3 regions of the uncultured Martelella sp. genome follow, and region 2 is predicted to be linked to each of the others. Evidence: predicted binding sites of a transcription regulator. Region 2 holds the regulator's gene; each other region holds the start of a gene.
What was found. The regulator LexA, encoded in region 2, represses DNA repair genes until DNA is damaged. The targets are predictions, from matches to a motif close to TGTTCNNNNTGTGTTCNG.
Positions count from the first base shown of each region.

Region 1: ACHZCU_RS15220 (UvrD-helicase domain-containing protein) is a predicted target of LexA. The motif match lies at 5,513-5,530, and genes of this name have one in related genera.
Region 3: ACHZCU_RS07305 (helicase-related protein) is a predicted target of LexA. The motif match lies at 1,106-1,123, and genes of this name have one in related genera.

Region 1 covers NZ_CAXXFM010000001.1:3,269,609-3,279,659, forward strand. Annotated here, with positions in the region: gene pncA (bifunctional nicotinamidase/pyrazinamidase) at 1-447, opposite strand, end outside; gene ACHZCU_RS15215 (EAL domain-containing protein) at 513-2,795, opposite strand; gene ACHZCU_RS15220 (UvrD-helicase domain-containing protein) at 3,012-5,462, opposite strand; gene ACHZCU_RS15225 (efflux RND transporter periplasmic adaptor subunit) at 5,706-6,842, shown strand; gene ACHZCU_RS15230 (efflux RND transporter permease subunit) at 6,839-10,036, shown strand.
Region 2 covers NZ_CAXXFM010000002.1:229,411-239,461, reverse strand. Annotated here, with positions in the region: gene pcsA (phosphatidylcholine synthase) at 1-453, opposite strand, end outside; gene ACHZCU_RS18420 (UbiH/UbiF family hydroxylase) at 630-1,814, shown strand; gene ACHZCU_RS18415 (AEC family transporter) at 1,834-2,784, opposite strand; gene ACHZCU_RS18410 (cytochrome c biogenesis CcdA family protein) at 2,811-3,545, opposite strand; tRNA gene ACHZCU_RS18405 (tRNA-Lys) at 3,794-3,869, shown strand; gene lexA (transcriptional repressor LexA) at 4,051-4,758, shown strand; gene ACHZCU_RS18395 (ComEC/Rec2 family competence protein) at 4,712-7,189, opposite strand; gene gltA (citrate synthase) at 7,511-8,797, shown strand; gene ACHZCU_RS18385 (esterase-like activity of phytase family protein) at 9,252-10,051, opposite strand, start outside.
Region 3 covers NZ_CAXXFM010000001.1:1,537,231-1,547,281, reverse strand. Annotated here, with positions in the region: gene ACHZCU_RS07320 (zinc-dependent alcohol dehydrogenase family protein) at 1-95, shown strand, start outside; gene ACHZCU_RS07315 (hypothetical protein) at 243-428, opposite strand; gene ACHZCU_RS07310 (DUF3309 family protein) at 463-618, opposite strand; gene ACHZCU_RS07305 (helicase-related protein) at 1,353-4,415, shown strand; gene ACHZCU_RS07300 (RNA-binding S4 domain-containing protein) at 4,420-4,815, shown strand; gene fdxA (ferredoxin FdxA) at 4,982-5,320, shown strand; gene ACHZCU_RS07290 (CarD family transcriptional regulator) at 5,747-6,319, shown strand; gene ACHZCU_RS07285 (RNA polymerase factor sigma-32) at 6,798-7,661, shown strand; gene ACHZCU_RS07280 (GNAT family N-acetyltransferase) at 7,672-8,103, opposite strand; gene ACHZCU_RS07275 (M48 family metalloprotease) at 8,140-9,633, opposite strand; gene ACHZCU_RS07270 (ATP-binding cassette domain-containing protein) at 9,734-10,051, opposite strand, start outside.

The DNA of each region.
Region 1 (10,051 bases), on a different contig from region 2:
CGCCAGACCGACGATATCGAGCGTGGTGACGCCCTGCTGCTTCAGATAGGCGTCGAGGCCGGTGACGGCGTCGTGATCATTATCGCGAAATGCCGAATAGGAATCGATCTTCGGGTTTTCGCCCTTGCGCTGCACGAAATCGATGGCGGCGAGGTTGAGGTCCGGGTGAAACGCGGCATCTGCGGTATCCTGCACGCAGTGATCCGGCCACATCATCTGCGGCTTTCCCGATAGTTCGCCCATCGTGAAGGGCTCCTTTCCCGGATGCGCGGAGGCAAAGGAACCATGTCCTTCGGGGTGCCAGTCCTGAGAGGCGGCAACAACGCCATATCCGCCCTTCTCAATCAGTGCGTTGGCAACCGGCACCACGGCATCGCCATCGGCAACGGCGAGGTTGCCGCCGGGGCAGAAGCCGTTCTGGATATCGACGAGCAGAAGCGCTTTCATGTGTTTTCTCCCACAAACGGAATGCATATTGCCGACGCGCGGCGCGGCGCGGCCCGGCGCCGGTTTTATTGCGGCGGCGTCAGATAATGGTCGGCCGGTTGGGGCCGGCTGAACAGGAACCCTTGAAGGCCCTCGCAGCCATGTGCGCGCAACCATGCTGCCTGTTCAACGGTTTCCACCCCTTCGGCCACGATCGAAATACCCAGATGATGCGCCATGGTGATGATCAGTTCAACCAGCGAGGTGTCGTTGCTGTCATGCGGAACGCCGGCGATGAAGGTCTTGTCGATCTTGAGTTCGTTCAGTGGAAACTGTTTCAGATAGACAAGCGCGGAATACCCTGTCCCGAAGTCGTCGATCGACAGCCTGATTTTCATATCCCGGATTTTCCTGAGCTGCGAAAGGGCCAGGTCAAAATTGGCGATCATCAGGCTTTCCGTCATCTCCAGCGTCAGCCGTTCCGGATCGAACTGATAGGTCTCGAGCAGCGCTGCAACATCGTCGATGAAGCTTTCCCTGAGAAACTGGCGTACCGAAACGTTGACGGCGAGATGCAGGTCGTCATGTGCGGCCAGCAATTTGCAGGATTCTTCCAGAACCCAGGCGCCGATGGGAACAATCAGTCCGGTCGCCTCGGCAATATCGATAAAGCGTCCCGGCTCGATAATGCCACGCTCCGGGTGATCAAGCCTCAGCAGGACCTCGAAATGCCGTCCGGGTGCGCCGTCGATCACCTTGGGCTGGAGAAAGAGCCTGAGGCCGCCATGCTGCAGCGCCTGTTCCAGCGCGGTTTCAACATCGAACCGGGCGACAAGGTCCTGGACCATGCCGTCATGAAACCATGTGATGCTGCCGCGCCCGTGCGATTTTGCGTTGTGCATGGCCAGATCGGCATGCCGCAAATGTTCAGATGCCCCTTTCGAATTCGGCATGACCAGAACCGCGCCTGCACTGGTGCTCGGAGTGATCTGGTTGCCGTTGATGAAGGTCTGGCGCGACAGAAGGCTGTGCAGCCGTTCGATCTTCTTGTGGGCGGCTGTCCGCGCTGTCTCTTCGCTGCTGCCAAGCGTGGTCAGAAACACGACGAACTCGTCGCTGGAAAGCCGCGCCGTAAAGCAGCCGGGATCGATATTGTCACACAGTCGTCGTCCTGTGGTTCTCAACAGCGCATCACCGATCGCGTGACCGAAAATCGAGTTGATGGCCGCGAAATTGTCGAGGTCGAAGATGGCAATCGCCATATACTGATGACTGACCCTGTGGGTTGCCAGCAGCCCGACAAGAACCTCCTGCGCCTTTGTGCGGTTGGCAAGTTTTGTCAGCGGATCGTAATAGGCGAGCATTTCGATCCGGGCTTCCGTCCGCCGGCGTTCGGTGACATCCCGCCAGACGCTGACCGATCCGAGCCGTTCGCCACGGGCATCGATCACGGGCGCCTTGATCATCTCAAGCGTATATTTGCGGCCTGCCGGATTGGTGACCTCGCCCTGATTGATCAGCTTGCCCTCATCGTTGACGTCGCTGAAGACCTGCTGCATCAACAGCGCGTCGTTGGTCTGGCCGAAAATCTCCCTGTCGGTCTTGCCGACGATCGTTTCCGCCGGCATGCCGATGAATGCGGCTGCCGCCTGATTGCAAGCTTCCAGCGTGCCGTTCGGCCGTTTGAAATAGATCTGGTCCGGTATCGCGTCGATGACCACGCGCAGCAGAAGGTGCTGACGGCTGAGGGCGTTGACGAGCCGACGACCGCGCACGAGGACGAGGGCCAGAATGACGATAATGCCGGAAAGCACCGCAATTGCGGCAATCAGGGTCAGGTTCAGCAGGCCGGATGTGTGTTGCAGTTCCGTGGATTTCCGGCGAACGGCTTCCACCAGGCTCGAGGAATAGGCTGCCAGCGGTTCACTGCCCGCACGCACATCCCTGGCCTCGGAGACAATCGATAAAAGCGCTGTCCGATCCTGAACCGTGATCGGCCAGGAGAAGATGCGCATCGTATGGACGGAACCATCCTGAAAGCGATGGGGGAACAGAAAATAATGCTGCTCGTCCAGACTTACCTCTTCCATCAGCGCCATGATCTTTTCTCTGGGCAACTGGTTCAGTTCGGAGATGGAAAGGTTGCGGAATTCCTTTGATGTCCAGCCATAGAGCGACTGTGCGGCATCGTTTGCAGCCAGGATATCCCCGCTGATCGGGTCGATCAGCAACATCGCAACCGGGCTGTTGCTGAAGATATCGGCGAAGGGCGGAAGGGATGTCTGCGCGTATAACTGCGTGGCAGTAGATGAAGCGAACACGAAAGCGGCCAACGCGATACCGGCAACACGTTTGTCGAATCTTCGCACCTTTCGTGTTGCCATCTTCATATTATCGGTGGCCTTTTGCGGTCGGATGTGGCGGTGCGTAATAAATCAGTGGGCGAACAACCAAAAGTAATCCATGTGTAAGCTTACACGACATAATAACAGGTAAACATTACATTAGAGAAATTGCATTTATGCCGGGCAAAATGCAAGGGGGAGGGAGATGCGGTGTCCCTCCCGGCCTTTTTGAGGGCGTGCTCAGGCCGGTTTGACGAAGCCGTCGAGAACCCGTTTCTGACCGGCCTTGTCGAAGTCGATGGTCAGCTTGTTGCCTTCGATCGCCGCGATGTTTCCATTGCCGAACTTCATATGGAAAACGCGGTCGCCGACCGAAAAACGCGACGGCGTTTCTTCGCTGCTGCGGGCAACGAGCTCGCCTTCGATCGTGCGCCCGCGCGGCCCGCTTTCGCCATATCCGATGCGCTCGACGGCATGACCAGAGCGCGTGCCCCAGTTGTCCCGGGTGGCATCGGTGCGGTGTTCCTGCGCGCGTTTCCAGCCGGGGGTGGCATAGGTGTTGGAAAACGGCTGGGCCCGGTCGAAGCGCGACTGGCCGTAGCCGCCGTAGGAGACTTCCGTTTCGCCGACTTCGACGTGGTCTTCCGGCAGTTCATCAAGAAAACGTGATGGCATGGTTGATTGCCACAGCCCGTGGATGCGCCGGTTCGAGACGAACCAGATGTGGCAATTGCGTTTCGCCCGCGTCAGCCCGACATAGGCGAGGCGGCGTTCCTCTTCGAGGCCGGCGCGGCCGCTTTCATCCAGCGCGCGCTGGTGGGGAAACAGGCCTTCCTCCCAGCCGGGCAGGAACACGGTCTTGAATTCCAGCCCCTTGGCCGAATGCAGCGTCATGATCGAGACCGCGTCCATGTCCTCGTTCTGGTCGGCATCCATCACCAGCGAGACATGTTCGAGAAAACCGCGCATGCTTTCAAACCCGTCCATGGAGCGGATCAGCTCCTTCAGGTTTTCAAGCCTGCCGGGGGCTTCCGCCGAACGGTCGTTCTGCCACATCTCGGTATAGCCGCTCTCCTCCAGAATGATTTCTGCAAGCTCGGTATGCGGCGTGGTCTCGAGAAGCTCCTGCCAGCGGGTGAACTGGGTGACCACATCGTAGAGCGCCTTGCGCGGCTTCGGTTTCAGTTCGTCGGTATCGATCATCTCGCGGGCGGCGGCCAGCATGGGGATATTGCGGGCGCGGGCGTAGTCGTGGATCTTGCGCACGCTGGCGTCGCCCAGGCCGCGCTTCGGCGTGTTGATGATCCGCTCCAGCGCCAGATCGTCGGCCGGCTGGCAGGTGAGGCGGAAAAACGCCATCGCGTCGCGGATTTCAAGCCGTTCGTAAAAGCGCGGGCCGCCGATGACCCGGTAATTGAGGCCAAGCGTGACGAACCGATCCTCGAATTCGCGCATCTGGAAGGAGGCGCGCACCAGAATGGCCATGTCGTTCAAGAGTTCGCCATTGCGCTGCAACTGCTCGATTTCTTCGCCGATGGCGCGGGCTTCCTCTTCGGAATCCCAGGCGGCATGGACCTGAACCTTGTCATCATCCGGCTCGGAGCGTTCGGTGAAAAGCGTCTTGCCGAGCCGCCCGTCATTATGCGCGATCAGCTTGCCGGCAGCTCCCAGAATATGAGCTGTGGAGCGATAATTGCGCTCCAGTCGCACGACCTTGGCGCCGCGAAAATCCTTCTCGAAACGCAGGATATTGTCGACTTCGGCGCCGCGCCAGCCATAAATCGACTGGTCGTCGTCGCCGACACAGCAGATGTTGACCGGACCGTCATCATCGCCGGGGCGTTGGGCCAGAAGCCTGAGCCACATATACTGCGCGGTATTGGTGTCCTGATATTCGTCCACCAGAATGTAGCGGAAGCGGCGGTGGTATTCCTTCAGGATATCCGGGTTCTCGCGGAAAAGCCGGATCGGATGCAGCAGAAGATCGCCGAAATCGCAGGCATTCAGCGTCTTCAACCGGTCCTGATAGGCCTGATAGAGCTGGCGGCCGCGGCCATTGGCAAAGGCGCGGGCGTCACCTTCCGGGATCAGTTCCGGCGTCAGCCCCTTGTTCTTCCAGCCATCGATCATCGCGGAGAACTGTCGTGCCGGCCAGCGCTTGTCATCGAGCCCCTCGGCCTGGATAAGCTGCTTGATCAGGCGGATGACGTCGTCGGTGTCGAGAATGGTGAAATCGGACCTCAGCCCGACGAGTTCGGCATGGCGGCGCAAGAGCTTGACGCCGATGGAGTGGAACGTGCCGAGCCAGGGCATGCCTTCAACCGCGCCGCCGACGAGAATGCCGATGCGCTCCTTCATCTCGCGCGCGGCCTTGTTGGTGAAGGTCACGGCCAGAATCTGGCTGGGATAGGCCCGTCCGGACGCGAGGATATGCGCAATCCGCGTGGTCAGCACCCGGGTCTTTCCGGTTCCCGCACCGGCCAGCACCAGAAGCGGGCCGTCAATGGTCTCGACAGCGTCGCGCTGCTCGGGGTTCAGGCCGTTGAGATAGTCCGGTGGCGCCGGTGCGCGTCGTGCCGCCATGGCGCGGGCGGCAAGCCCGCCCTGTTGCGCCGGCGCGGCGTTGCCCTCCGGTTTGCGCGGTTCATCGTCATCATCGAAAAACGGTATGTCGTCGTGGCCCTGAATCATGGCGTCAATCTAGTGAGTTGAAACGCAAAGGTGAAGGTGCACGCTGAACTGAGAACAAAATATGCACAGCTCGACCGCATTTCCACGTCCAAAAACGTGTAAAATCAGACAAATCACACCGCTGAACATTACAATTCTGTGAGGTTTCATTCCACAGCTTGCAGTGCGTCGGGCGATCTGGATACTTCCATCCATATTTTCCGCCGCGGCGTTTTCGACGGCTTTTTCAAACCGGGGACATTGATGCGTTTCTACAAACAGGTTGCTGTCAGTGTGTGTGTTCTGGCAATCGGGTCTGCAGCCTGGCTTTTTCTGGCGCCCGGCGGGCGGGCCGTGCTGGTGTCCTACGGCATTCTGGATGCGCCGGCAGCCGGCGGTGGCGGCGGTCGCCCGGCCGGCGGGTTTTCGGGCCGTGGCATACAGGTGGTGTCCGCCCCGGTGACAACGGGCACCGTCAACGATGAACTGACGGCCATCGGCAGCGGCGAGGCGATCCGTTCGGTGACCGTGCTGCCCGAGGAATCCGGCACCATTACCGAACTGCTGATCACCTCCGGCGATACGGTCGAGCAGGGCGATACCATTGCTGTTCTCGATGATCGCGAACAGGTGCTGGCCCGCGATCTGGCGCAGGTGGCGCTTGAAAGCGCAACCCGTCAGGCCGAGGTCAACCGCCGTATCAAGTCGGCGATTTCCGATCTGGAAGTCTATAATGCCGAGATCGATCAGCGGTCGGCCGAACTCGACCTCAAATCGGCCGAACTGGCGCTGTCACGCCGCCGTATCGTCGCGCCCATCGATGGCGTTGCCGGCATTGTCGGGGTGAATGTCGGCGATTATGTCACCACCTCATCGGAAATCGTCACCATCGACGATCGCTCCTCGATACTGGTCGATTTCCCGGTGCCGGAGCGATTTGCCACTGCCGTCCGGTCCGGCGCGCCGGTCGAGGCCAGTCTGGTCTCGGCGCCGCAGCAGGTATTCGAGGGCGAGGTGCAGGCCGTCGACAACCGTATCGATGCGGCAAGCCGGACCTTCATGGTGCGCGCGCGGCTCGACAATGACGATGACGCCCTGCGCGCCGGCATGTCCTTCGATGTGTCGATGCGGTTTCCCGGCGATGTCTATCCGGCCGTCGATCCGCTGGCGATCCAGTGGGATTCCAACGGCGCCTATGTCTGGCAGCTTGTCGACGGGCAATCGACCAAGACCCGCGTGCGCATCATCCAGCGCGATCCCGATGTGGTGCTGGTCGATGCCGGGCTCGACGAAAACGATCTGGTGATCATCGAGGGCATCCAGCGCCTGCGGGAAGGCGCTTCCGTGAGCGATATTGCCAATGGTGCCGGTGCCGGCAGCGTGGCGGAGAGGGCGTCATGAGCGACGACGACCGCGAAAACGACAATCTCTCCTCCGATGAAAAACCGGACGTGCCCGAGGCGGACGATGCGCGCAGCGAGGCGGCAAAGGCGATTGCCGAGCATGAGAGCGAGCACGGCTTTACCGCGCTTTTCGTGCGCCGTCCGATTCTTGCAGCGGTGTTCAACGCGCTGATCCTGGTGGCCGGTCTTGCTGCCTTTTTCGGCGTCGAGGTGCGCGAGCTGCCCGATGTCGACCAGCCCGTGATTACCGTGCGCACCAATTTTTCAGGCGCGGCACCCGAAACGGTCGACCGCGAGGTTACCAATGTCATCGAAGGCGCGGTTGCGCGTGTGCCCGGTCTGCAGTCGATGTCGTCGCGCTCCAACACCGGTTCGAGCCGGGTGACGCTGGAATTCAGCAAGGACACCGATATCAATGTCGCGTCGATGGATGTGCGCGATGCCGTTGGCCGGGTCGAGGGGCAATTGCCGGACGATGCCGACGAGCCGCGCATCGTCAAGGCGGATTCAGACTCCCAGCCGGTGGTGCGTCTGGCAATCACGTCGTCCACGCTCGATATTGACGACCTGACGGTGCTGGTCGAAGACGAGATCGAGGACCGTTTTGCCGCAGTCCCCGGCGTGGCCGATGTCGCCGTCTATGGCGAACGGGAAAAGATCTTCCGTATCGATATCAATCAGGCAGCGCTTGCAAGCCGCGGTCTTTCTGTGACGGACCTGACGGCGGCGCTGTCCGATATTTCCTGGGATGTGCCGGCCGGGTCGCTGACCAGCACCACCCAGGCGCTTGGCGTGCGCGCCACCGCGGATGTCACCACGCCGCAGGAATTTGCCGATATCCGGGTGGCCGAAAATGTTCATCTCGGCGATGTCGCCACCGTCGTCTTCGGCCCTGACACCGCCGCAACGGCGCTGCGCTACAACGGGCAGCCGGGCATCGGTCTCGGCATCATCCGGCAGGCCAAGTCGAACACGCTGGAAATTTCCGAAGGCGTGCACCGGGTCGTTGCCGAGATCGCGCCCAATCTGCCCGAAGGCACCACCATCCGGGTTTCGAGCGACGATGCGGTGTTCATTTCCGGCTCGATCGAGGAGGTCGTTCGTTCGCTGCTGCTTGCGGCCTTGATCGTGGTTGCCATCATCTATGTTTTCCTGCGCGACTGGCGCGCGACCATCATTCCGGCCATCACCCTCCCGGTGGCGCTGGTGGGCACGCTGGCCGCCATTTATGTCGCCGGCTTTTCCGTCAATATTCTCACCCTGCTGGCCATCGTGCTGGCGACCGGCATGGTGGTCGACGATGCCATCGTGGTGCTGGAAAACATCGTGCGCCTGCGCGCCGGCGGCATGGGCCCGCGCGCGGCAGCGGTTCTCGGCACCCGGCAGGTGTTCTTCGCCGTCATCACCACCACGGCAACGCTGGCCGCCGTTTTCGTGCCGCTTTCGTTTCTGCCGGGGCAGGCGGGCGGTCTGTTTCGCGAGTTCGGATTCGTGCTCGCCTTCGCAGTAATGCTCTCCTCCTTCGTGGCGCTGACGCTCTGCCCGATGCTGGCTTCGCGCATTCTGGTGCAGCACAAGGACACGAACCCGGGGCCGATCGCGCGGCTGGGCATGCTGTTTGCCCATGTCTATGCCGTCACGCTGCGCTGGGTGCTGGCCGCGCCGCTGGTGCTGCTGTCGCTTGCAGCGCTTTTGATCTTCGGGGCCTATCTTGCCTATGCCAATCTGACCACGGAACTGTTGCCGCGCGAAGACCGGTCGATGCTGATGATGCGGGTTTCCGCCTCGCAGGGCGTTAGTCTTGATTATACGCGAGACCGCATCCAGCAGGTGGAGGAGAAGCTTCAGCCGCTGATTGAGAGCGGCGAGATTGAAAGTATCTTCTCGATTTCGGGGTTCGGCAACAATACAAACAGCGGCTTCGTGGTGATGTCGCTGGCGCCCTGGGCCGATCGAGACCGCACGCAGGATCAGATTGCCCGGGATGTGAATGCGGCGGCGGGCAGCATTCCGGCCGTGCAGGCCTTTGCCTTCCAGCCGAATTCACTGAATATCCGCGGTGCCGGCAACGGGCTTTCCGTGGCCCTTGTCGGCTCCAGCCACGCGCGGTTGAGCGAGGCGGCGACCGCGCTGGTTGAGGCCATGGAAACCGATCCGATGTTCGACGCGCCGCGGCTTTCCGAAGATGCGACCCAGGCGCAGCTGTCGCTCACCCTCGACCGGCGGCGCGCGGCCGATCTCGGCATTGATATCGGCGGTCTTTCGCAGGCGCTGATGGCGATGCTCGACGGCCGGTCCGTCGGGGAGGTGTTCATCGACGGGGAATCCTATGATGTCCAGCTTCGTGCCGATACCAGGAAGGTCGACGATCCCGGCGATTTGAGGAATATTTTCCTGCGCACCGGTGACGGCCGCATCGTGCCGCTGTCGACCATCGCCACGCTGGAAGAAAAATCCATCGCTCCGACGCTGGAACGCGAGCAGCAGCAGGCCGCCGTCTCGCTGTCGTCGAGCCTCGCACCCGGCGTGGCGCTGGGCGATGCCTATCAGCGGCTGCTGGAACTGGCCGAACCGCTGTTGCCGCCGGGCGCCCATGTCGAGGCGCAGGCGGAGGCCGCAGCGCTCGATGAAAACGCATCGGGCATGGAAATGGTGTTCGGCTTTGCGCTCATCATCGTCTTTCTGGTTCTGGCCGCCCAGTTCGAGAGCGTGTGGAGCGCGCTGATCATTCTGGCGACCGTGCCTTTCGGCATCGGCTGCGCCTTCATCGCCATGCTGCTGACCGATACCAGCCTCAACATCTATTCGCAGATCGGTCTGGTGCTGTTGATCGGGGTGATGGCGAAGAACGGCATCCTGATCGTCGAATTCGCCAATCAGCTGCGCGACCGTGGCGAGAGCGTGCGCGATGCCATCGAGCATGCCACCATGCTGCGCCTGCGGCCGGTGATGATGACGATGATCTCCACCGTGCTCGGCGGCATTCCACTGGTGCTGGCATCCGGTGCGGGTGCGGAAGCGCGTATCGCGCTTGGCTGGGTGATTGTCGGCGGGCTCGGCCTTGCCACCATCGTCACGCTTTACGTCACGCCGGTGGCCTATTTCCTGCTTGCGCGGTTCTCCAAACCGAAGGCCGACGAGGAACGGCGCCTCAATGCGGAGATGCATGACGCCGCGTCGATCAGCCATTAGCGGCAGGCGCTTGGG
Region 2 (10,051 bases):
GACGAAGAAGGAGAACACCACCATGTTCCAGACCACGGGAAAGCCGGAGAAGAAGTTCTCATCCGTCTTCATGCCGCTGTCGGCATAATAGATCGCGCTGGAGACGACGATCAGCGCGGCGGCAACGAAGGACAACGGCTCCCCGATCATATGGGACTGGTAGAGCGCAAAGGCCGGCAGCAGAACATAGGTCACGTAATCGATGATGTTGTCGAGCATCACACCCGACCAGCTTGGCAGCACTTCGCTGACCTTCAGCCGCCGCGCGATCGGCCCGTCAATGCCGTCGACCAGCAGAGCGGCGCCGAGCCACCAGAACATGGCCACGAATCGCCCCTCGGCAGCGGCAACCACGCCAAGGAAAGCAAGGAACGAGCCCGATGCCGTCAGAATGTGGACGGAGAACGCCCGGATTTCGGCATAAGGTACTTTACGCTGGCTGAACAAACCCATTCACTTCCCGTAAAACTGTGTCGGCGGTTATTGCCCGGTTTTCTCTACCCCTACAATGCACCAGAAGCGCGTCCGCGTACAAAAAAAACATGATTTTCCAGAATTTTTCACGGCAAAATGCGCCTGGTCGCATTATATCGGTAACGAACAAATCGCAGGAAGACGAGGTTTCAGGCATGTCGGATTTTGAAATTGCCGTGATCGGCGGCGGTCCCGCCGGAATGATTTCCGCGCTGGCGCTTGCCCGTGCCGGCCGCAGGGTCGCGCTGGTGGCGCCGTCCCCCAGCGGCGGCGATCATCGCACAACGGCGCTGATGGACCATTCCATCGCACTGCTTGCCCGGCTTGGCCTGTGGCAGTCCGTGCGGCCGGAAGCCGCGCCGCTGAAGACCATGCGCATCATTGACGGCACGGGACGGCTGGTGCGCGCGCCGACGGTCAGTTTCCGCTCTGCCGAAATCGATCTCGAAGCCTTCGGCTACAACATTCCCAACACCGTTCTTGTCGGCAAGTTGAACGAAGCGATTGCGAGTGAGCCGAACATTACCCGTTTCGAGACCATTGCCGACGATTTTACCGTCGACAAGAATGGCGTTGCGGTGACGCTTGCCGGCGGCGAGACGTTTTCCGCCGAACTTATCGTCGGCTCCGACGGCCGGCGTTCGAAAGTGCGTGAAAATGCCGGGATCGGCGTGCGCCAATGGTCCTACAAGCAATCGGCTGTCGTGTTGAATTTCAGCCACGCACTTACCCATGACGATATCTCGACGGAATTTCACACCCGTGGCGGTCCGTTCACGCAGGTGCCGCTGCCGGCAAAGAACCGCTCCAGCCTGGTCTGGGTTATGGATACGCCGGCTGCCGAAGACATGGCGGCGCGGCCGGAAGGCGAGATCGCGGCGGCGATCGAGGAACGGATGCAGTCGCTTCTGGGCGCAGTCACCATTGAGGGACCGGTGCAGAAATGGCCGCTTTCCTCCATGGTTGCGAACCGTTTCGGCAAGGGTCGTACGGTTCTTGTCGGCGAGGCGGCCCACGCCTTTCCGCCGATTGGCGCACAGGGGCTTAACCTTTCGCTGCGCGACATCATGCGCCTTGCCCGCATGCTGGACGGCATCGACGGCGCGAAGATTTCCGCCAGAACCGGCGAACGCTATGATTTTCTGCGCAAGTCCGATGTCTGGAGCAGAACGGCCAGCGTCGATCTTCTGAACCGCTCTCTGCTTGCCGATTTCATTCCCGCGCAGCTTGCCCGCTCCGCCGGCCTCTACATGCTGTCGGCCGTGCCGCCGCTGCGCCAGTTTGCCATGCGCGAAGGCGTTCAGCCCCTCAGGGGGATCAAGGAGCTGTTCGCCGGCTGAAGCCTGTTTTAGCCCTTGCCTATAGCGGCAGGGCGGTAGCGTCGATCAGAAGCAGAAGACCGGCCAGCGTTACCGCCGAACAGATTGTGGTGATCAGAATCGTCGCGGAGGCCCGCTCGTACCAGATGCCGTATTGCTGGGCGATCACGAAGACATTGGTGGCCGTCGGCAAGGCTGCAAGAAGCACGGCGGCTTCCACCCAGACCGGATCGAAGCCGCCATGCAGCATCATGAAGGCATAGACCAGCACCGGATGTAAGATAAGCTTGGCAGGAACGATGTAGCCGATCTCTACCGGCACGCGCTTTACCGGGCGCAGAGCAAGCGTCACCCCCATGGCAAAAAGCGCGCATGGCGCGGCAGCCTGTGCCAGATAGTCCACCAGCCGGTTGAACGCATCGGGCGGCTGAACACCGCTCGCGGCAACGGCAAACCCCAGAGCGGTTGCAATGATGAAGGGGTGCAGCAGCGCCTTTGTCAGCACCTGGCGGGCAAGTGATGCCTTGCGCACCGCCCCGCCATCCGCCACCGCCATTATCGACGGTGCGACGATGAAATGCAGCGCATTTTCAAAGCAAACGATCAAGGCGACGGGAACGGCTGCCGCCTCGCCAAGCGCCAGAATGGCAAGACCCGGCCCCATATAGCCGATATTGCCGTAAGCGCCCGCAAAGGCCTGGATCGTGCTCTCGCGCACGCCGTTGCGTTTCCAGAAATAGCCGGCGGCAAACAGCAGCGAAAACACGGCATAGGTCGCCAGCAGATCGACAGAGATGAAATCAAGCCGGGTCAGCTGGTCGAAAGGCGTGTTCGAAACCAGCTTGAAGAACAAGGCCGGCAATGCGGCATAGACGATGAATACATTGAGCCAGACAAGACCGGATTCCGGCTGCCGGATGAGCCTGGCGGCGATGAAGCCGACGGCAATCAACCCGAAGAACGGAAAGAGAAGCCCTAGAATATCTGACATGGCGCAAAACCCGGGGTTCGCAGGCCCTAGCCGATCTGCGACAGAACGGGGAAGGTCTGCTGGAACCAGATCGCCATATCGGCAATGAAGCCGAAAAGAAAGGCAAGGCCGGTGAGAATCAGCAGCACGCCCATGATTTTTTCAATCGTGCCAAGATGTTTGCGGAACCGCGACAGGAAGCGCATGAAGGCGCCGGAAAAAAGCGCCGCAATCCAGAACGGCACGGCAAGGCCGAGCGAATAGATCGCCAGCAGCACCGCCCCGTTGGAAACCGTATCGCGTGTGGCTGCGACAGCGAGAATGGCCCCCAGAACCGGCCCGATGCAGGGCGTCCAGCCGAAAGCAAAGGCCAGCCCCATCACATAGGCGCCGGACATGCTCGCCGGCTTGCCGCCGCCATGAAACCGCGCCTCGCGCGACAGGAAGGGGATTTTCAGCACACCAAGAAAGTTCAGCCCCATGATGATGATGATCACGCCGCCGACCTTGGCCAGAATATCGATATATTGACGCAAAAGCTGACCGATGGACGAGGCCCCTGCCCCGAGCGCCACGAAAATCGTCGCAAAGCCGAGCGTAAAGAACAGCGCCGGCAACAACACCCGCGCCGGCCGGACGGTCGTGTCCCCCCTGAACTGATCGATCGAAATGCCCGCCATGTAGCAAAGATAAGGCGGCACCAGCGGCAAAACGCAGGGTGAGAGAAACGAAAGCGCACCGGCAAGAAGCGCCGTCAACAGGGAAATATCACCGATCGACACCTGAAATCCTCTTGTCACTCGGCCGTTGGCGAAAGCGCGTCCGGCACCAGCAGATAACCGCCTGAACGGCGGACCGTAAACTGCCGGTTCCTTAAACCACAGCGGCGTTGAATTCCAATCACCTTTCCGCGCATCGCCCCCAACATCAAATTGTCGCCTCGGAGCCGAATTTCCGGGTTGACCTTCTGCAAGACCCTTTCTATGTTCCGCCCACTTTCCGCCGGCCCTTCAACAGGCGCCGGCCTCGGGAGCGCGTAGCTCAGCTGGTAGAGCAACTGACTTTTAATCAGTAGGTCCAGGGTTCGAACCCCTGCGCGCTCACCATTGTTTGCCGAGAATTTTTCTCCTTTCGAAATTGAAACAACACTTTCTAACGCACCCCTTTGCACCCGCCTTCATGCCTCCATTGACCGCAATCGAGGCCGCTCTGCTATTTCCAGCTTGCGGAACACAGATAGAACAGATATAAACGTTCTGTATTTGTTTCGAAGGCAAGGGGCTGCAAATGCTGACTCGTAAACAACAGGAACTGCTGTATTTCATCCATGAACGGATGAAGGAGACAGGCATTCCCCCGTCTTTCGATGAAATGAAGGAAGCCCTGGATCTGGCGTCCAAATCGGGCATTCACCGGTTGATCACGGCGCTGGAGGAACGGGGTTTCATTCGCCGGCTTCCCAACAGGGCGCGCGCGCTTGAAATTCTGCGCATGCCGGAAAGCCTTGGTTCTCAGCCGCCACGCCGCGGCTTTTCACCGAGCGTGATTGAAGGCAGCCTCGGCAAGACGCCTGCCGAAAGCAAGACACCGGCTGCCGGAAATGACAGCGGCTCGACCGATATCCCCGTCATGGGGCGGATTGCAGCCGGCGTTCCGATCTCGGCCATACAGGAAAACACCCACGCAATTGCCGTTCCGGCCGAAATGCTGGGAACCGGCGAACATTATGCGCTGGAAGTTAAGGGCGATTCGATGATCGAAGCCGGGATATTCGACGGTGACACGGTGGTCATCCGCAATATCAACACAGCCGCCCCGGGCGATATTGTCGTGGCGCTGGTGAATGACGAGGAAGCAACGCTGAAACGTTTCCGCCGCAAGGGCGCATCGATTGCACTGGAAGCCGCCAACCCGGCCTATGAAACCCGGATATTCGCGGCCGATCAGGTCAAGGTTCAGGGCAAGCTTGTCGGCCTGATCCGCCGCTACCACTGAAGAAATCGAGGGTTTTCGGCAGGCTGACAGGATCAGCATACGAATCGGAACGCCAACTATAGAGGCGGTGTTGGTTCCACTGACGCTTTACTGCCGTGATGGCAGGCGTGACGGAAACGTGGGTTCTCACACAGGAACCGGTCGGGTTAGGCTCTGAGGACGTGGTGTTTCCGTTTCTTGATTTTGAACCATCGGTATCTTGGACGGTAAACTGCAAGGTGCCGTTTTGGCGGCGCAGTGCTGGTGTGATGAGAAAACCAGGCGAACGGCATGTCTGAAAACCGGGCCGGTAGACGCTGATGATGATGTCGGCGTGATCGCAGGCAGGGCCTACGAGCGCGGGCCGGAATATCTGTGCTACGGTCAGACCGCTTCCGGGAAGCGATGCCACACACCATTCGCCCTTTTCACAAATGAATACACCGGATTGCGTCCGCGCGGCCTTTATATCCTCGGCAAGGGCGGTGCTTGCATTGGTGATTTGTCCAGCATCCAGGCGGTCGAACCGGTCCGTGTCTTTCAGTATCGCAGCGTTGTTTTCGGTTTCGCTCGGCGGTCGTGTGGCGTTGATGGCAAGTGCGCTCTGCCACTGATCGAAGATGAAGGAAGGCGGACGGCGCTTGCTGAGCGCGGCCGTATCACCGGTGACAATCGCAACCAGCGCGCCGTCTTCGGAGACAAGCAGAAGCGGCGACCGGTCGCCTTGAGAAAAGGCGGGCAAGGCAAAGGCAATTGCCATCGGCACCAGTCCGACAAGCCTGAGGCGGGTGCGCAGCAGAACCAGCAGCATGAACCCGACAAGGAAAAGCAGCAGAAATCCGCGGGGCATCGCACCGGTATCGAGCGCGCCGCCAAGACCATTGACCCATTCCGCAATGGCAATCACCCGGTCGAGCCCCCAGCCCATGGCCAAAAGAAAGGGGCCGTGCAGATTGAGCGGCATGGCCAGCATGGCCAGCAGCCCGGAGGGCATCACCAGAAAGGTGACAATCGGCATGGCGAGCAGATTGCCAAGCAGACCGTAGCCGGCAATCCGCTGAAAATGCGCCATGGCAATCGGCGCTGTCGAAAGCCCGCCGATAAGTGCGGTCAACAGAATACCGAAAGCCCCCAGCATGACGATGCGGACCACTGTGCCGACCGGCATCGACGCCGGGCGAGCATATTCGCGACGCTGCCAGAAGCTGTAGCCCGCAATAAGCGCCAGTGTTGCGGCAAACGACATCTGCATGCCGGGGCCGACTGCTTCCGACGGCGAAACGACGAGGATGACGAGCCCCGCAAGAGCGACATTGCGCATGCTGATGGCCGGACGGTCGGCGACGGCGGCAAGCAGCATGATCGCCAGCATGATGAAAGCGCGCTGCGCCGAGACCTGCATGCCCGAAATCGCAAGATAGAACCCGGCAGCCCCGATCGCGGCCACAGCAGCGAGCTTCTTGGTGGCAATCGCTTCTGCCGCCTTTGGAGAAAACGACAGGAAAAGACGCAGGCTTGAAAAGAAGATACCGGCGGCGAGCGCCATGTGCAGCCCCGAAATGGCAATGACATGGGCAAGGCCGGCATTGCGCAACGCGTCCAGCGTGTCATCATTCATGGCGCGACGCTGCCCGGTGATGATCGCATTCGCGAAAGCCCCCGATTCGTCTGGCAGGACAGCGCGAATGCGCCCGGCAATCGTGTCGCGCAGGCTTTCGACCCTGTGGCGCATGAACAGGCCGATGGACTGAAGGTGGCTTTTTCCAGGCGCGTGAAGATCACCGGCAAGCGCTTCCGGCGCGCCATAGAAGAACCCCACCGCGCCGATCCCGTCGAAATAGGAAAGAAATCCGAAATCGACGAGGCCCGGCAGCGCCGGTCCGGAGGGCGGTGAAAGCCGGGCAAGGCCGGTGAAAGCACCGCCGATATCGACCGGCGGCGATTTGCCGCGGGCAACAAGGGTGACACGCTCAGGTGGACGGTGGATCACCGGATCGTCGGTGGCGATGACGCGCACCACATAACGCCAGCCATTTTCGGTCGGCTCTCGCGCGTCCACCACGCCGGTAACGTGGGTTGTCACCGGTGAGTCGAGCATCACCGTGGCAAGCCGGCCCGTCTCAAGCTGCGCCAGAAATGCGCCGCTGAGAAAGAGCGCAACCAGACCGGCGCCCAGCCGTTTCACCGGACCGGCATTGCGCAACGAAACGGCGGCAACAAGGGCGACCGCCCAATAGAGCCACAGCCCCCACGAAAACGGCGCTGCGGGCCGAAAAAACCACCACGCGGCCCCCAGAGCCATCACAAACGGCGCAAACAGAAAGCTGCGTCCATAGGCAAGTTCTTCGGAAAAAAGCGTGCCGACGTCCCTGCCCTCCGGCTGCCCCGCAGAAGTTGGCGGATTCCAGACCGTATCGCTGCCGGAAGCGGCTTTCGTTCGCCATCTGCGCAAGCGGCCACGAACGGCGCCGCCCCCGTGCCGCTTTGGACGTTCCGTAACCTGTTTCTCGCCCTCTCCCATCAAAACCGCCCCGCCACAACCTAAGGTATCGTGTGGTTACCTGGAGCAAAAAGCAACGTTGCAGAACGCAGCTTGCGGAAAAATTTCCTTTTCAGAAGCTCAAAAAACTTGCTAAACGCAAATTATAAATCATCACCCGCACCGCAACATGAACCATTCAGCGGCTTGGCAGCGGCGCATCGATCCTATACCTAGTTGGTACCTTTGATCGTGTTTATCACGCGTCCCGCGCTGGAAGATTTGGAGGATAGCATGACGGAAACTGGCAAACTCACCTTGGACGGACAGGAACTGGAACTGAACGTCGAAGCAGGCACCTTCGGTCCAAAAGTGCTCGACATCAACAGCCTGTACAAACAGTCAGGCATGTTCACATACGATCCCGGCTTCACCTCGACGGCATCGTGCAAATCGGCAATTACCTACATCGATGGCGACAACGGTATTCTGCTGCACCGCGGTTATCCGATCGACCAGCTGGCCGAAAATGCCGACTTCCTCGAAATCTGCTACCTGCTGCTGTTCGGTGAACTGCCGACGGCAACGCAGAAGAAGGATTTCGACTTCCGCGTCACCCATCACACGATGATTCACGAGCAGATGACACGGCTTTTCACCGGTTTCCGCCGTGATGCTCACCCGATGGCCATCATCTGTGGCGCTGTCGGCGCCATGTCGGCCTTCTACCACGACTCGATCGACATCTCCGATCCCTACAAGCGCGAGATCGCCAGCGTCCGCATGATCGCCAAGATCCCGACGATCGCGGCAATGGCTTATAAGTACCATGTCGGCGAACCCTTCGTGTATCCGCGCAACGATCTCGGTTATGCGGCCAATTTCCTGCATATGTGCTTTGCCACGCCGTGCGAGGAATACAAGGTCAACCCGATCCTGTCGCGCGCGCTCGACCGCATCTTCATCCTGCATGCAGACCACGAGCAGAACGCCTCGACTTCGACGGTGCGTCTTGCCGGTTCTTCGGGCGCCAATCCGTTCGCCTGCATTGCCGCCGGCATTGCCTGCCTGTGGGGCCCGGCGCATGGCGGCGCCAACGAGGCCGCGCTCAACATGCTGCAGGAAATCGGTTCGGTTGACCGGATTCCGGAATACATCGCCCGTGCGAAGGACCGTGATGATCCCTTCCGCCTGATGGGCTTTGGCCACCGCGTCTACAAGAACTACGATCCGCGCGCCAAGATCATGCAGAAGACCTGCCACGAGGTTCTTGGCGAGCTCGGCATCAAGGACGATCCGCTTCTCGATGTCGCCATGGAACTGGAAAGAATTGCGCTGACGGACGAATACTTCATCGAGAAGAAGCTTTATCCGAACATCGACTTCTATTCCGGTATCACGCTGAAGGCGCTGGGCTTCCCCACCACCATGTTCACGGTGCTGTTCGCGCTCGCCCGTACGGTCGGCTGGATCGCCCAGTGGAACGAGATGATCGAAGATCCGGAACAGCGCATCGGTCGCCCGCGTCAGCTTTACACAGGCGCTGCCGAACGCGACTTCGTCGCCGTTGCCGACCGCTGATCGGTCAATACACAGTTCGAAACGTTGAAAAGACAGGCCGGTCGTCAGACCGGCCTGTCTCGATTTGTAGACAAAGCAGCCCCTCACTCTGGGGTCATCCTCGGGCTCGCCCCGAGGATCCAGGGCCAAACGATATACGCTCACTTTAAACCCTTTTTTATCAAAGGGTTGAGTTGAATGGATGCTCGGATCACGTCCGAGCATGAAACCTGTGGGAACGGCTGGTGGAGGCAACAACCCTACGTCTTCGGGTTTGTCAGCAGTCTGAGACAGGCCGGTCCTTAGACCGGCCAATTTTTTTATTTGCAGGCCATTATTGTCCCGATAGCTCGCCCCGAGCATGGCGCAGGTGGAGAAATACCGGCGATATAAAAAGGCCGCAGTGCATTTTGCACCGCGGCCTCTCCAGGACATCTCCCCGGGCAGCATTCCTGCCGCCCGGACTTGTTATGCGTTACTGCGTCATCGGAACCTTGAAAAACAGCGTTTCGCCGGAGCTGTCGTCCACGCCGTCATTGTCGGTCACGGCATAGGCCGTGCCATCGGCGGCGATGGTGAAGCCTTCGATCTTGTCGACAACATAGCCATTGGTGGCCGACTTCATCAGCGGCAGCAGATCGGTGACTTCTTCCTTCTGCACAACCGGCAGCTCCGCGCCGATCGGCGCCGGCTTCATGTCCGAAAGCGCAACCTTGTAGAGCTTCTTGACCTTTGCGGCTTCGCCGATCTGGTTGTCGCGCTCGATGATGTAGGCATTGTCGCCATTGACGGAAATTTCGGAAAGGCCGATCCAGCCCTTCTCCGGGGTTTCCAGCGGATAGGAGACTGCGCCCCACTCACCGGTCGCCGGCGTGTAGGCCAGAAGCTTGACGAAGCCCTTCTCGTCGTCGCCCCATTCGCGCTGGACAGCCATCCACAGCGTCAGATCATCGCCCTCGCCCACCGTGGTGATGCCTTCCATGCCGAAACGCGTCTGGTTGGCGAGCAGTTCATCCGGCAGGTTGATGGTTTCGGTGATTTCACCGGTCCCGTCGATGTGCAGAACCCTGTGCGGCACTTCTTTGTCGGGATGACCTTCGGAAGCCAGCCAGAAGCCGCCATTGCCGTCCACGGCAACGCCTTCGAGATCGAGCTTTTCCGCCGGCTGTCCATCGCGCGTCACGCGGATGGCGTCGGTGATCAGCGCCGGCTTTCTGGAAGCGTCGATGATGAAGACGGACGGCTGCGCCGAATAGAAGCTGTCATTGACCGCGT
Region 3 (10,051 bases), on a different contig from region 2:
CCCACCGGTTCGAACTGAACGATATTCTCAGTGCCTACGAGGTTTTCGGCAATGCCGCACGCGAAAAAGCGCTGAAGGTGATCATCAGCGCCTGAGTGTTGCCCTGCGGGTGTTTTTCACACCGGGCTACAGTCCCGAAAATATGTTGAGGCGCTGCCTGTCGGCAGCGCCTGGACCGGCTGGCGATGTGTCGCGCCGATCTTGACGCGACAGCCTTTGGCGCGCGCCGCTTTCGTTGTTGGTTATCTGGCGGTCGCCGCGCCAATGCCGCCGCCGACCAGACCACCTGCGATAGCGCCTGTGGCATCACCGGTGATGGCGGACCCTGCGGCAACACCGACGCCGGCGCCGATCGTGGCGTTGCGCTCCTGCGTGGTGCAGGCGGCGAGCGGAAGTATGAATGCGATGGCGAGAACGGCTTTCTTCATTGTGTCTGTCTCCAGTGATCAATCCAATGGTCGATTAGATATAACCTGCGAGCAGCAGGATTATGACGATGAGCAGGACAAGGCCAAGACCGCCGGATGGCCCGTAACCCCATGTCCGCGAATATCCCCAGCGCGGCAATGCGCCGAGCAGAAGAAGAATAATGATGATAAGCAGGATAGTACCGAGCATTTTTTCTCTCTCCTGGGTAATCAGTTGGAGCTTCAACGTCCCGGCGTTGTATTTTGTTCCCGCAATCGCATCCGTTGACGGAAAAGTAAACTGGAAAGCAGCACGTGACGCTTCGGTGTTCGGTTTTCCAACGCACTGAAAAATATGGTTAAAAAGTCATTAATCCACCAAATATAGCGGTGAACAAAACCGGAAGATCGCGCTGTCTGTGATTCGTCGCTGATTCGTTCCGGCTTTGGTCTTCGACCCGTAAATCAGGTTTTCCGAGCGTTTTTCGGCCACCTGATGTGAGGCGACATGCCTGGGATTTGCTTTCTTGCCGGGGCCGGTGAGTGAGAGAATGGCGGACAGCCTGTCGGATTCAGCAATGTCCCGTCTGTTCATCTTTTGTTTACGAAGGTTAACGCGATTGTCCTGATTTGCACTGGTGAAGAATCGTGCGTTCCACATCTAGGGTATTAAATTGGCAAAAACCCAACATATAGCCGTGAACAAACCGGGAAAACAGCAGAGTCAGCGATTCGTCTGTGATTCGTTCGCATCTGTTCCAAATATTAAGAAAGGTCGGGTTTCGGGGCAAAATGCACGCCCCTCTTGCTTGCAGGGCGCAGGCGGTCCATCTATAGAGAAACGCGCGCCGGAGGATTGCGATCCGGCGATTGAAGCAATGGACGGGGGCGGAGATTTTGGCCCCGGCCAGGGAATTTGGGACCGGGACATTGAATTCAGAAGCAATGATCTTGAGCGGACGCGGGGTGACCGCCATGCTCGGTCCGACCAATACCGGCAAGACCCATTTTGCCATTGAACGGATGGTGGCGCACTCATCCGGGGTTATTGGCCTGCCGCTGCGCCTTCTTGCCCGCGAAGTCTATAACCGCCTTGTCGAGCGCGTCGGCGTCAATCGCGTCGCGCTGATCACGGGCGAGGAAAAGATCGCCCCGAAAACCGCCCGCTACAGCGTCTGCACCGTGGAAGCGATGCCGCGGGAAACCGATGTCGCCTTCGTTGCCATCGATGAGGTTCAGCTTGCCGGCGACCTGGAGCGCGGCCACATCTTCACCGACCGGATCCTGCATCTGCGCGGGCGTGAGGAAACGCTGCTTTTGGGCTCGGCGACGATGAAGCCGATCCTCAGGCAATTGCTGCCGGGTGTTTCGATCGTGGAGCGGCCGCGGCTTTCAAGCCTGTTTTATGCCGGCCAGAAGAGAATTACCCGCCTGCCGCGCCGTTCGGCCATTGTCGCCTTTTCCTCAGACGAGGTCTATGCGATTGCCGAACTGATCCGCCGTCAGCGCGGCGGCGCGGCCGTGGTGCTCGGCGCGCTGTCGCCGCGCACCCGCAATGCGCAGGTCGAACTCTATCAGAACGGCGATGTCGAATACCTGGTGGCGACGGACGCGATCGGCATGGGGCTGAACCTCGATGTCGATCATGTCGCCTTTGCCCAGGACCGCAAGTTCGACGGACATCAGTATCGCAATCTCAACGCCGGAGAGCTTGGCCAGATCGCCGGTCGCGCCGGCCGCCATATGCGTGACGGCACGTTCGGCGTCACCAGCCGTGTGCCGCCCTTTGACGACGAACTGGTCGAGCGGTTGGAAACTCATCAGTTCGACCCGGTGAAGGTGTTGCAGTGGCGTTCCAAGGCGCTTGATTTCACCTCGCTGCACGCGCTGAAGGCCAGTCTCGATGAGGTGCCGCGCGTTCAGGGGCTGACACGCGCATTGCCGGCCGTCGACCAGCGCGCGCTGGAATTTCTCGCCCGAAGCCACGCCGTCGCCGGAAAGGCTGATCGGCGCGACAGGATCGAGTTGCTGTGGGAAGCCTGTGCGCTGCCCGATTATCGGCGGATCACGCCGGCCCAGCATGCCGACCTGATCGCCTCGCTTTATCTCGATCTGGTCGAGCACGGCACGGTGGACGAGGATTTCCTTGCAAAACAGGTCCGCCATGCCGACCGGACCGATGGTGAAATCGATACGCTTTCCGCGCGTATTGCCCAGATCAGAACATGGACCTATGTGTCGAACCGGCCCGGATGGCTTGCCGATCCGACACACTGGCAGGAAAAGACACGGAAAATAGAGGATCGGCTGTCGGATGCCCTGCATGAGAGGTTGACGAAACGCTTCGTTGACCGCAGGACTTCCGTGCTAATGAAGCGCCTGAGAGAGAATGCGATGCTTGAAGCTGAAGTGAGCGTGAATGGGGATGTCTTTGTCGAAGGACATCATGTGGGGGAACTGGCTGGCTTTCGTTTCAAAGCCGTGTCCGGAGCCGAAGGGCCGGATGCCAAGGCAATCGAGGCGGCGGCGCTGAAGGCGCTGGCGCTCGAATTCGAGGCGCGCGCCGCGCGTCTTCATGCCTCCGGCAATTCCGATCTGGTGCTGGATTCGTCCGGCACGGTGCGCTGGCTCGGCGATCCGGTGGCGCGTCTGGTCTCCACCGACAACATTCTGAGGCCGCGCGCTGTGCTGTTGGCCGACGAACAACTGACCGGTACGGCGCGTGACCATGTTGTCGCCCGCATCGAGCGTTTCGTCGCCCATACGATCCAGACGGTTCTGAAGCCGCTTGATGATCTCGCCAATGCCGACGATATCGAAGGGCTGGCGCGGGGGCTGGCTTTCCAGCTCGTCGAAAATTACGGCGTGTTGTTCCGCCGCGATGTTGCAGCCGAGGTCAAGGCGCTCGACCAGGATGCGCGTGCGTCGCTGCGCCGCTATGGCGTGCGGTTCGGCGCCTATCATGTGTTCATGCCGGCGCTGCTGAAGCCGGCGCCCGCCGAGATGATCACCCTGCTCTGGGCCCTTGCCAATGACGGTCTCGACAAGCCTGGTTATGGCGAACTTATTCCGGTGCTCGCAGCAGGCCGCACATCGGTGGTCACCGATCCCGGCTATGAACGGGCCTTCTACAAGCTGGCCGGCTTCCGCTATCTGGGAAAGCGGGCCGTCAGGATCGACATTCTCGAACGGCTTGCCGATATCATCCGGCCGCTGACCCAGTGGAAGCCGGAAGCGGGCGGTGCGCGTCCAGAAGGTGCCTTTGACGGCCGCCGTTTCGTCACAACACCGGCAATGATGTCGATCCTCGGCGCAACGCCGGACGATATGGAAGAAATCCTGAAGGGTCTCGGCTATCGCGCCGACGTTGCCTCGCCGGAAGATGTCGCCCGGATCGAGGCAGCACAGGCCGAACGGGACGCCGAAAAGGCTGCAAAACAGCATGCCGGCGTGGCCGTTGAAACCGTTGCCCGGCGCGCGGAAAAGCCGGCGGACGGCGAAGCTGGGGCGGGCGAAACGCCGGAGAACCCCGTTGCTGCCGAAACCGCAGTGGCCGAAACCTCGGAAAGACCTGCCGAAGAACAGGCGGCAGCGACCGAAACGGCTGACGACACGACTGCGGACACGGCCGAGACCGCGCCGGCACAGCCTGAAAAGGCTGATGAGGCTGCGGTGAAGGACGAGGCGGCGAAGGAAGAGGAAGAGCCCAAGCCGGTTCTGCTGTGGCGTCCGGGCGGGCGCAGCCAGAACGAGCGGGGCCGCCAGCATCAGGGGCGCGGACCGCGCAATGAGGGCCGCGGCCGCGGACAGCCGAACCGCAAGGGTGGCGACGGCGAGCGGGACCGTGCTGCCGGCAAGCCCGGCGGCAAGGGTCCCAAGGGGCCGCATCGGGCAAAGAAGGACGGCGAGGGCAAGCCACGCGATCAGCGCCGCGAGCGCGACAAGCCCGTCGATCCGGATTCGCCTTTTGCCAAGCTGGCCGCGCTGAAGGCCCAGATGAAGCGGTAGGCGGATGGCTGAAGGCGAAGCACCTGCAGGCCGTCAGCGCGTCGACAAGTGGCTGTTTTTTGCGCGGATCGTCAAATCCCGTTCTCTGGCCCAGAAGCTGGTGCGCGATGGTCATGTGAAGCTCAACGGCTCGCGGATCATCCGCCCGAGTGTCGATGTGACCGCCGGAGACCGGCTGGTGGTTGCGCTTCAGCGGCGTGATGTCCATCTCGTGGTGCGTGCGCCCGGCCATCGGCGCGGGCCGTTTGCCGAGGCGCAGGAGCTTTACGAGGATGTCAGCCCACCACCGGAGGCCCGCGCCAAGCTTTCGGCTTTCGAGCAGGCCCAGCGCGTACCCGGCGCCGGACGGCCGACGAAGAAAGAACGCCGGTCGCTGATGCGTCTGCGTGGCGATGAATGAGGCTTTACGACGGTCTTTGGAAACTTCTACCCGCAGACGGCCGGTTTGTGGAACGAAATAATCTTGCGACAGGGACGGAAAGCCGTTACCTCACGCTTTGACTGCCGCCGGGTGACGCCCGTCGGTATCGGGCCGTCCGGCCCGAAAATGATCTCTGGAGTCTTTCATGACCTATGTCGTGACCGATAACTGCATCAAGTGCAAATATACCGACTGTGTTGAAGTCTGCCCGGTGGACTGTTTCTACGAGGGCGAGAACTTTCTGGTCATTCATCCCGACGAATGCATCGACTGCGGCGTCTGTGAGCCGGAATGTCCGGCCGAGGCGATCAAGCCCGACACCGAGCCTGGGCTCGACAACTGGCTGAAGATCAACGCCGACTACGCCGAAACCTGGCCGAACATCACCATCAAGAAAGACCCGCTGCCCGATGCCGATGACATGGACGGTGTCGAAAACAAGTTCGAGCAGTTCTTCTCCGAGAAGCCGGGAAGCGGCGACTGAGCGCAGGCGGGGCGCAGGTCCCGCCGCCGGCCATGCCGTGGCTTGTCCGGATTTTTGAGTGCTGTTGCAATTTGGGGCTTGGCGTAGCCCGACAATTCGGTTAGGTGTCGGCCAATACTCCCGCACGCCGGCGACGACTTGTCGCGGGTGCATGGCTCATTGATTTCTGCTACTTGTTGTGCTATATAGAGTGCACTGACCCAGAAAACGGCAGATTTGCCTTAAAGCCCAAGAAAGCAATCAACCCTAGCGTCGACAAAATATCATTCGAAGTGCGGATGCCTTTCGAACCAAGGAATGCGTCGCGTCTTTCGTTGTCCGTTTGATGGTTACAGTGGGTGTGGCCCTCCATTCGTCTCACCCTCCGGATCATGCATGTCCGGGACCGGCGCCCGCCGGATGCGTAACAGGGAGTTTTTAAAACTTATGACAGTACAACAGAAAAAGTCTGCCGGCCGCCATGGTTTCAAGACCGGTGAGTCCATCGTCTACCCCGCTCACGGCGTTGGCACGATCAACGCGATCGAAGAGCAGGAAGTGGCCGGCATGAAGCTCGAGCTTTTTGTCATCGATTTCGACAAGGACAAGATGCGCCTGAAGGTGCCGGTTGCCAAAGCCATGAGCATCGGCATGCGCAAACTGTCGGAAACCGATTTCGTCGAGCGCGCTTTGAAAGTTGTGCAGGGCAAGGCCCGCGTCAAGCGCACCATGTGGTCGCGCCGCGCCCAGGAATATGATGCGAAGATCAATTCCGGCGATTTGATTTCGATTGCCGAGGTTGTTCGCGATCTCTTCCGTGCCGACACCCAGCCCGAACAGTCCTACTCCGAACGCCAGCTTTACGAAGCGGCGCTTGACCGCATGGCGCGTGAAATTGCCGCAGTCAACAAGATGTCGGATACCGAGGCCGTCCGTCTGATCGAAACCCACCTTGCCAAGGGTCCCAAGCGCGGCAAGGGTGCGGACGAGGAAGACGACGCCCGCGAAGAGGCCGCCTGAGGCCTTGCGACAGACCGCTCCCGGCGGTCATTGATTGGAAAGGATCCGGCCCCAAGCGGCCGGATTCTTTTTTTACAGAGCCGTTCCACTCTCTGCGTCATCCTCGGGCTCGACCCGAGGATCCAGGGCAACACGGAGTACGCTTGCTTGAAGAGGCTTTCTCCTCAAAGGCTTGTGCGGAATGGATGCTCGGGTCGAACCCGAGCATGAAACCTGTAGAGACGGCTGACAGAGACAACGAGCTGCACATCTGCGGGTTTGTCAGAACTTTGAATCCGGCCCCAAGCGGCCGGATTTTTTCGTTTTGGCGCCTGTTCACATTTTTGTGCCCGAAAACCCGCTGCCGGCATGAACCAAATCGCTATCCCGCGCGTTGAGATAGGCAGGGAGCGCTGTGGGCGTTGCGGCGGAAGCCGGAACGTCAACTTTTCAGCGCTGGATAATGGCCTTGATTGTCTTGCCTTTTAGGGAGTGAGCCATGGATGTCGACGCACAGGATCATCGTATTGCAAGCGCTGCAATGGCGGCGCCCTATCTGACGCGGGAACAGGAAACCGAACTCGCGACGCGCTGGCGCGTCGGCGACGACAGCGACGCGCGCAATGATATTGCAATGGCTCATCTCAGGCTTGTGGTCGCCATGGCCGGCAAATTCCGCGGTTTCGGTCTGCCGAAGTCCGATCTGGTTCAGGAAGGCTATGTCGGTCTTCTGGAAGCGGCGGCCCGTTTTGATCATGAGCGTGGTGTCCGGTTTTCGACCTATGCCAGCTGGTGGGTTCGCGCCGCGATGCAGGATTATGTCCTGCGCAACTGGTCGATCGTGCGCGGGGGTACCAGTTCCAGCCAGAAGGCGCTGTTCTTCAAGCTCCGTCGCCTGCGCGCCAAGATCGCCGCGCGCGACCGCGAGCTGAGCGCCCAGTCGATCTATGAGGAAATCGCCAAGAACCTCGGCGTTGCCGTTTCGGATGTGCAGGTCATGGACGCGCGTCTTTCCGGCAACGATACATCGCTGCAGGCGCCTGTCGGCGGAGACGGGGAAGACGGGACCGAGCGCATCGACCTGCTGGTTTGCGATCAGCCGCTTCCCGAAGAGCAGGTCTCCGGCATGATCGACGGTGAACGTCTCAGCCTCAGGCTCAAACGGGCGCTCTCCAGGCTTTCTCCGCGTGAAAACCGGGTGATCCGCGCCCGCAAACTGGCCGAAGATGGCGCCACGCTTGCCGAACTCGGCATGGAACTCGGCATTTCGAAGGAACGGGTGCGGCAGATCGAAACCCGGGCTCTGGAAAAGCTGAAATCGACCATGACGGCCGATGGCGGCATGATCGCGCTTCCCAGCTGAAGCTTGCGCGTCAGCGCAATTCCTTGAGAAAGAACACTTCCCGCTCCCGCTGGAACGAACCCAGAGCAAGAGTTCCGGCTTCCGTGAAGCCTTGCGCCCTGTGCCAGGCCTGCGGGACCCTCTCGCTTGCGACGCTGGAGCTGACAATCACCTTTTCACCTGTCTGCCGCATCATCGTTTCCCAGCCCTGAAGCAGGCGGCTGCCGATATTCTGCCGCCGAAAGGGCGGCGCAACCATGATCAGCTCCATGAACGGCAGGGTGCCCCAGATGCGACTGAACCGCAGGAAGCCGACGATCTGTCCGTCTTCCGTCTCTGCCACAAGATAGGCCTGAAGCGCGATGAGCTGCCTGATCCGGTCATGTGACAGATGCGTATCGTGAGCGCTCAGCCAGTCGAAATGCCTGTCTGCCGCAATCAGGATTGTCGTCCGGTGCTGCATGGCCGCTCCTTTCGCGGCGTAACCGGCGGCCGGCCGCTATTGCGAGACGATCTTGACCTCTTGTCCGGCCGACAGTGTTGCCCCGGGGCCAAGCGCATTCAGCACCCGGAACAGCGCCAGCTTGCGGCTGGTTCCCATCATCTTCTCCGAAAGGCTTGCCACCGTGTCGCCGGGCTGAACCGTGACGACCCTGATCCTCAGTGGCTTCAGGCTGGAAAGTTCCTGCGCCGACATTTTGTGGAAGGATGAGCGGACGGAAAAGGCGATGTCCTGAAGCTGCCCGCTGCCGCGCGGGGCGGCTGTCAGCAGTCTGTAGATCTCGCCGCCATCGCGGATCACCGTCACGTCGAACGACCAGTCGCCGGCAATCGCTCTTGCCGTTGCCGCGGGCATGCCGTTGACACTGGTGGTTTCGACGGAACCGGGAACAAGGCCGGTCACCCAGCCGCTCTGGATATAGTCTTCAAGATTGCGCCGGCCCTTCGCCTTCACCCCGTCGAAACGGATGGCGACATCGCTGGGTCCGGTTGCCACGACCGCGTTTGCCTTGTCGGTCATCGAGAAGCCTGCCGGCACCGTAAAGGCGATCTGGAGCTTGGGATGATAGAAGTTCCGGTCGCGGATATAGCCTTCATCGGCATTGCTGCCGTAAAGCAGCCCGTTGATGCCGTTCAGGAAATACTCGCGCCCGACCTCTTTCGAGCCGACATTGGCGTAAAGGGCAGCCTGCTCGTCTGCAAGCTGGACACGGCGCGGCGTATTGGGATGGCTGGAGAGAAAGTCGAGGCTCTCGTCCTTCGAACTGGCCGATTCATATTTGGCAAAGGCTGCCATGGAACGCAGGAAACGCGCCGCAGCCGAAGGGTCGTAACCGGCTTCGGCCAGCATGCGGATGCCGATCGCGTCGGCTTCCAGTTCCTGCTGGCGCGAGAATGCGGCCAGCCGCATCTTGCCGCGCGCGGCAATCTGCTTGACCTCCTGGCTATCGGGCAGAACCTCGGCGATCACTTCGCTGGAAATGGCTTCGGCTTCTTCCCGGCGCTGGCGTTCGATGCCGTGATTGGCCGTCACATGCGCCATTTCATGGGAAAGCACGGCCGCGATCTCGGAGGCGTCATTGGCCAGCGCCAGAAGGCCGCGGGTAACGTAGAGGTAGCCGCCGGGCAGCGCAAAGGCATTGATGCTCGGCGAATTGAGGATGGTGATGCGGTAGGTCTGCTGCGGATTTTCCGAAACCGCCGTCAGCGCCCCGGCAATGCGGGCAACAAGCTTTTCAACCTGCGGATCGCGGTATTGCCCGCCATAGGTCTCCAGAATGCGCGGATGTTCGCGCGCGCCCATGGCGGCGTTGGGGTCGTTGCGGGTGAGCGCATCGACGGTCTGCTCGCCGCCTGCCGTTTCCGGCACGATGAAATAGGTGTCCGTCGACTGGCAGGCTGAAAGCGCAAGCATACTGGCAAGGGCAAGAATTGCCCCGTGCCTGCCCCATGCGCGCGTTCCTGACTTCAGGCGGCCGAGGATGGTGTTCATGCTTGTTGCGCCTGTCAAAACGCGACCCTTGTCCGGTATGTCCATGACGGCTGTCAAGCCGTTACTTGAGAGCCATATTTGGCGTTCGCGGCCGCAACGGTCAATAGCGCGCCGAAATCGCTTCATTTTCGATGACAAGGCGATGATCTGCAATCGCCTCCACCTCGTCCGGCTCATGCGAGACGATCATCACGGTATTGCCGGTTTCTGCATGCAGTTCAAGCAGAAGTGTACCCATTTCCCCGCGCATTTCAGGATCGAGCGCGGCAAAGGGTTCATCCAGCAGCAGGATCGGGCGATTGCGCACCAGTGCCCGGGCAAAGGCCGCCCGCTGGCGCTCGCCGCCGGAAAGCGAGGCGGGCATGCGTTTTTCAAAACCCGCAAGACCGACGCGCGCAAGGGCCTCGCTGATTCGCTG